DNA from 2 places in the Nonomuraea sp. NPDC050733 genome. Region 2 is predicted to be linked to the other one. Evidence: riboswitches for the same ligand, from Rfam matches in the RefSeq annotation. Region 2 holds a riboswitch; the other holds the start of a gene.

Region 1 (3,393 bases), on a different contig from region 2:
GGGTCGCCGGCCAGTCGAATACGGAGCAGCCCGTGTTGCAGATGGAGGTCGTGGGCGTTCGGGTAGAAATGCCCACAAATCAGCCGATCGTCCTGCTCAAGGAGGCACACGGGGAGCGGTTCCTGCCCATCTGGATCGGCATGACCGAAGCCACGGCCATCGCGCTGGCCCAGGCGGAGGAGCCCCCGCCCAGGCCCCTGACGCACGACCTGTTCAGAGACGTGCTGAGCGCGCTGGGCGTCGGCCTGCGCGCCGTCAACATCGTCGCCCTGCGCGATGGGATCTTCTTCGCCGACCTGGTGTTCTCCAACGGCGTCGAGGTCAGCGCCCGGCCGTCCGACTCGATCGCCCTGGCCCTGCGCACCGGGGCGCGCATCTTCGCCAGCGAGGAGGTCGTCCAGGAGGCCGGTGTGATCATCCCCGACGACCAGGAGGACGAGGTGGAGAAGTTCAGGGAGTTCCTTGACACGATCACCCCCGAGGACTTCGGCAGGGCGGGGTAGGTATTTCAGTGCATTTACGCTTCACGACGCGCCGAGCCGGATCGTTGACTGAGCATGGTCACGGTCCTACGGTGCAAGTGAAACCCGTGGCCGCCTTTTTACGAACCCCCAGATCAGGTCACGGGATGAGAGAAAGCCGGAGGTCCGCGTGGCGGTCAGCAGCGGCGAGGGAAAGACGGCCGGCCAGGAAGACTCGGTACGGCGCGAGAGCGCGCGTCAGCGTGCCGGGGAGCAGGGACTGCTCTTCGACGAGCGGCCGGCGTCGCTGCCGGCTGACATCGGATACCGTGGCCCGACGGCCTGCGCGGCGGCCGGCATCACCTACCGGCAGCTGGACTACTGGGCACGCACCGGACTGGTCGAGCCCACGATAAGAGCGGCGCAGGGCTCCGGCTCGCAGCGGCTCTACAGCTTCCGCGACATCCTGGTGCTCAAGGTCGTCAAGCGGCTTCTCGACACCGGGGTCTCCCTCCAGCAGATCCGTACGGCCGTGCAGCACCTGCGTGAGCGCGGGGTGGCCGACCTCGCCCAGATCACGCTCATGAGCGACGGCGTCAGCGTCTACGAGTGCACCTCGGCCGACGAGGTGATCGACCTGCTCCAGGGCGGTCAGGGCGTCTTCGGCATCGCCCTCGGCCGGGTCTGGCGCGAGGTCGAGGGCTCCCTCGCGGAGCTGCCGGGGGAACGAGCGGCGGTCGCGGACTCCGTCCCGGCCGACCACCCCGCTGACGAGCTGGCCCAGCGGCGGCGTGCGCGCCGCACAGGGTAATGTGAGAGCGCAAGGCTGACGACCCCGTGCGGGAGAGTCCCCGGGCTTCGTCCCTGGGGCGCCGAAGGAGCAACCCTCCCCGGAATCTCTCAGGCACCTGTACCGCTCGGGTGAGGCGACTCTGGAAAGCAGGCGCGCCCGCCAGGCGCGTCTCACCGACGGTGCAAGCCCTCCGGGGTGAAGCTCTCAGGTCCGCATGACAGAGGGGGAGACCCGGCATACGCCCGCGCCCTGGCGCCGGTCTCCACAGCCTCGGGAGGCATCTCCATGACCGACCTGTCAGCTCCGCCGTTCTCGGCCCGGCACATCGGCCCCTCAGCCCCGGAGCAGCAGCGCATGCTCGAGGCCGTCGGCTTCGAGTCCGTGGCCGACCTCGTGGCGGTGGCCGTGCCCGAGGCCATCAGGGCCAAGGACCGGCTGAAGCTGCCCGCCGCGGTCGGCGAGACCGGCGCGATCGCCGAGCTGCGCGCGCTGGCCGGCCGCAACCAGGTCCTCACCTCCATGATCGGCCTCGGCTACCACGAGACGGTCACGCCCGCGGTCATCCGCCGCAACCTCCTGGAGAACCCCGGCTGGTACACCGCCTACACCCCGTACCAGCCCGAGATCTCCCAGGGCCGGCTGGAGGCGCTGCTCAACTTCCAGACCGTCGTCTCCGACCTGACCGGCCTGCCCGTCGCGGGCGCCTCCCTGCTGGACGAGGCCACGGCCGCCGCCGAGGCGATGACCCTGGCCCGGCGGGCCGGCAAGGTCAAGAGCCCCGTGTTCGTCGTCGACGCCGACACGCTGCCGCAGACCAAGGCGGTGCTCGCCACCCGCGCCGAGCCGCTCGGCATCGAGCTCGTCGAGCACACCCTGGAGGGCGAGCTGCCCGAGTGCTTCGGCGTGCTCGTCCAGTACCCCGGCGCCTCCGGCCGCCTGCGCGACTTCCGCGCGGTCGCCGAGGCCGCCCACGCCTCCGGCGCCCTCGTCGTGGCCGCCGCCGACCTGCTGGCGCTCACGCTCGTCGCCGCGCCCGGTGAGCTGGGCGCCGACATCGCCGTGGGGTCCTCCCAGCGCTTCGGCGTCCCGCTCGGCTTCGGCGGGCCGCACGCCGCGTACATGTCGGTGCGCGAGGGCCTGCAGCGGCAGATGCCCGGCCGACTGGTCGGCGTCTCCGTCGACGCTGACGGCGACCCCGCCTACCGGCTCGCGCTGCAGACCCGCGAGCAGCACATCCGCCGCGAGAAGGCCACCAGCAACATCTGCACCGCCCAGGTGCTGCTCGCCGTCATCGCCGGCATGTACGCCGTCTACCACGGGCCCGAGGGGCTGCGCCGCATCGCCGCCCGCACCCACCGGCACGCCGCCGCCCTGGCCGAGGCGCTGCGCCGCGGCGGCGTCGAGGTCGTCCACGGCGAGTTCTTCGACACCGTGCTGGCCCGCGTCCCCGGCAAGGCCGCCGACGTCGTACGGCTGGCGGCCGAGCGTGGCGTGAACGTGTGGCCCGCCGACGCCGACCACGTCGCCGTCGCCTGCTCCGAGACCACCACCGCCGATCACCTGGAGCGGGTCGCGTCGGCCTTCGGCGAGACGCTCGGCCACGAGTCCGCCTCCCGCGCCGAGCTGGACGCCTTGGTCGCCGACGAGGGCCTCGACCGGCTGCCCGCCGGGCTGGCCCGCGAGTCCGGCTACCTCACCCACCCGGTCTTCCACAGCCACCACTCCGAGACCGCGATGCTGCGCTACCTGCGCAGGCTCCAGGACAAGGACATCGCGCTCGACCGGTCCATGATCCCGCTCGGCTCCTGCACGATGAAGCTCAACGCGAGCACCGAGATGGAGCCGATCACCTGGCCCGAGTTCGCCGCGATCCACCCCTACGCGCCGATCGAGCAGGCCGCCGGCTACGTCGAGCTGGTCGAGACGCTGGAGCGCTGGCTGGCCGAGATCACCGGCTACGACGCGGTCTCCATCCAGCCCAACGCCGGGTCCCAGGGCGAGCTGGCCGGGCTGCTGGCCATCCGCGCCTACCACCGGGCCAACGGCGACACCGGCCGCGACGTGTGCCTCATCCCGTCCTCCGCCCACGGCACCAACGCCGCCAGCGCCGTCATGGCCGGCATGCGCGTCGTCGTCGTG
Region 2 (3,393 bases):
GCGAGCCCCACCTTCAGGGGACGTGCCCGCAGGGCAGGGGCTACTGGTTCCCGGCGACGGTCCTGACCTCGAAGGTCACCGACCGCGCCTTCACCGAGGAGATCTTCGGCCCGGTCGTGTCGGTCGTCTCGTTCACCGACGAGGCGGAGGCCGTCCGGATCGCCAACGACACCCGCTACGGCCTGAGCGGCTCCATCTGGACCCGCGACGTCGGCCGGGCGCTGCGCGTGGCCCGTGCGGTCGAGGCCGGCGCCCTGTCGGTCAACTCCAACTCGTCGGTGCGCTACTGGACGCCGTTCGGCGGCTTCAAGCAGTCCGGCCTCGGCCGCGAACTCGGCCCCGACGCCCTGTCCGCCTTCACCGAGACCAAGAACGTCTTCATCTCCTGGGAGTGAGCTCACCTATGCAGCGTTTGCAGGACCGGGTCGCCGTCGTCACCGGCGCGGGCAGCGGCATCGGGCTGGCCACGGCACGCCGGTTCGCCCAGGAGGGCGCGCGGGTCGTGTGCGTGGACGTCGACGAGGAGGCGGGCGCCAAGGCCGCGGCCGAGGTCGGCGGGCTGTTCGTGCGGGCGGACGTGACCAGCGAGGACGACGTCGCGCGGATGTACCGGACGGCGTTCGAGACGTACGGCAGCGTGGACGTGGCGTTCAACAACGCCGGCATCTCGCCGCCCGACGACGACTCGATCCTGGAGACCGGGCTCGACGCCTGGCGGCGGGTCCAGGAGGTGAACCTGACGAGCGTGTACCTGTGCTGCAAGCACGTCATCCCGTACATGCGGCGGCAGGGCAAGGGCTCGATCATCAACACGGCGTCGTTCGTGGCGGTCATGGGGTCGGCCACCTCGCAGATCTCCTACACCGCCTCCAAGGGCGGCGTGCTGGCCATGTCGCGGGAGCTGGGCGTGCAGTTCGCCCGCGAGGGAATACGGGTCAACGCCCTGTGCCCCGGGCCGGTCAACACGCCGCTGCTCCAGGAGCTGTTCGCCAAGGACCCGGAGCGGGCGCAGCGCAGGCTCGTGCACGTGCCGGTGGGCCGGTTCGCCGAGGCGTCGGAGATCGCCGCCGCGGTGGCGTTCCTGGCCAGCGACGACGCGTCGTTCGTCACGGCGTCGGAGTTCCTCGTCGACGGGGGCATCTCCGGCGCGTACGTGACGCCGCTCTGAGGGGGACGAGGAACGTGTCCCGTCCGGTCATCGGCATCACGACGTACGTGGAGCCGGCGCGCTACACCGTCTGGGAGCTGGAAGCCGCGCTCCTGCCGTTCATGTACGTGGAGCAGGTGGTGCGGGCCGGCGGGCAGCCGGTGCTGCTGCCGCCGGCCGGCGAGCCCGGCCCGGTGGCGGCGCGGCTGGACGGGCTCGTCCTGGCCGGCGGGGGCGACATCGACCCCGCCCGCTACGGCGAGGAGCCGCACGAGCGCACCGGCTACGTGCGGGGCTTCCGCGACGACGCGGAGTTCGCGCTGCTGACGGCGGCGCTGGAGCGTGGGCTGCCGTACCTGGGGGTCTGCCGCGGCCTGCAGGTGCTGAACGTGGCGCTCGGCGGCAGCCTCCACCAGCACCTGCCGGACGTGGTCGGCCACACGGACCACTCCCCCGGGCCGGGCGTGTTCGGCCACCTGCCGGTACGGCCCGCGCCGGGCTCGCGGCTGGCCAAGGCGCTCGGCGCCGCGCCGGTGGAGGTGCCGCACTACCACCACCAGGCCGTGAACCGTCTCGGGCGGGGGCTGGCCGTGACGGCCACGGCCGGCGACGGCACGGTGGAGGCGGTGGAGCTGGACGGGCACCCGTTCGCCCTGGCCGTCCAGTGGCATCCGGAGGCGGCGGCCGACTGCGCGCTGTTCGAGGCCCTGGTGGGCGCCTGCTGATACGGACCCGCCGGTCCGAGGGGGCGCACGCGACAACAGCCCCGTCACGGCACTAGGCTTGCGGACATCACCGGCGAACCCGTGCGGGAGAGCACCCTGACAGCCATCCAGGGTCCCTGAAGGAGCAAGCCCTCCCCGCGAACCTCTCAAGGCAAAGGACCGCACGGACGAGGTGACCTCTGGAAAGCAGGCCTTCGGGCCTCGCCGAAGGTGAAAGTCCGGCAAAGCCCGGGCGAAGCTCTCAGGCAACCATGACAGAGGGGGAGGATCCTGGCATCCGACCCTGCCCTGAGGTGCGAAATGTCCCGACCCACACCGTTGCGAGACGTTCACGAGAGTCTCGGCGCCACGCTCACCGACTTCGCCGGCTGGCTGATGCCGCTGCGCTACGGCAGCGAGTCCGCCGAGCACAACGCCGTCCGCGGCGCGGCCGGGCTGTTCGACCTCTCGCACATGGGCGAGATCTTCGTCACCGGACCGCAGGCGGGCGAGGCGCTCGACTACGCGCTGGTCGGCCACCTGTCGGCGCTCGCGCCCGGCCGGGCCCGCTACACCATGATCGTCAACGAGCGGGGCGGGGTGCTCGACGACCTCATCGTCTACCGGCTGGCCGAAGAAGAGTTCATGGTCGTGGCCAACGCCTCCAACTACGAGAAGGTCGCCGCCGAGCTGGGCGGGCGCGCCAAGTCGTACGACGCGGTGGTCGAGGACCGCTCGGAGCAGTACGCGCTGATCGCCGTGCAGGGGCCGCGCGCCCAGGAGATCCTCGCCACCCTCACCGACGCCGACCTGCCCGGCCTCAAGTACTACGCGGGACTGCCCGGCGTGGTCGACGGGCGGCAGGCACTGATCGCCCGCACCGGGTACACCGGCGAGGACGGGTTCGAGCTGTTCGTGGCCAACGAGGACGCCGTGCCGCTCTGGCACGCCCTCACGCGAGCCGGCGAGCCGTACGGGCTGCGCCCCGCGGGCCTGTCCAGCCGCGACACGCTCCGCCTGGAGGCCGGCATGCCGCTGTACGGCAACGAGCTGAGCGCCGAGCTGACCCCGTTCGACGCGGGGCTGGGCAGAGTGGTGAAATTCGACAAGCCGGGCGACTTCGTCGGCAGGCCGGCGCTGGAGGCGGTCAAGGACACGCCGCCGCAGCGCCGGCTCGTCGGTCTCGTCGCCCGGGGCCGCCGGGTGCCCCGCCACGGGTTCCCGGTCACCAAGGACGGTGCCGTCGTCGGCGAGGTCACCAGCGGTGCCCCCTCCCAGACCCTGGGCAGGCCCATCGCGATGGCCTACGTCGACACCGGGGCGGACGAAGGTCTGGCCGTGGACATCCGGGGCAGCCATGAGGCCATGGACCTCGTGGAGCTGCCCTTCTACAGGAGGAACAAGTGAGCAACATCCCTGACGAGCTGAGCTACACCAAGGAGCACGAGTGGGTGGCCGGCCTTGACGAGGCCATCACGGTGACCGTCGGCGTCACGGCGTACGCCGCCGAGGCCCTTGGTGACGTGGTGTACGTCCAGCTCC

Evidence for each region. Region 2 has a riboswitch for glycine ahead of gcvT (glycine cleavage system aminomethyltransferase GcvT). Riboswitches for the same ligand answer to the same signal wherever they lie in the genome.
Region 1: it holds a riboswitch for glycine, as region 2 does, so the genes downstream of both, gcvP (aminomethyl-transferring glycine dehydrogenase) here and gcvT (glycine cleavage system aminomethyltransferase GcvT) in region 2, are expected to answer to the same signal.

Annotation. Positions count from the first base shown of each region.
Region 1 is NZ_JBFAHO010000009.1:136,487-139,879, reverse strand. It holds gene AB0H64_RS18160 (bifunctional nuclease family protein) at 33-503, shown strand; gene AB0H64_RS18155 (MerR family transcriptional regulator) at 652-1,272, shown strand; glycine riboswitch at 1,292-1,387, shown strand; gene gcvP (aminomethyl-transferring glycine dehydrogenase) at 1,540-3,393, shown strand, end outside.
Region 2 is NZ_JBFAHO010000011.1:153,378-156,770, reverse strand. It holds gene AB0H64_RS20470 (aldehyde dehydrogenase family protein) at 1-395, shown strand, start outside; gene AB0H64_RS20465 (3-oxoacyl-ACP reductase) at 404-1,168, shown strand; gene AB0H64_RS20460 (gamma-glutamyl-gamma-aminobutyrate hydrolase family protein) at 1,183-1,872, shown strand; glycine riboswitch at 1,947-2,044, shown strand; gene gcvT (glycine cleavage system aminomethyltransferase GcvT) at 2,173-3,258, shown strand; gene gcvH (glycine cleavage system protein GcvH) at 3,255-3,393, shown strand, end outside.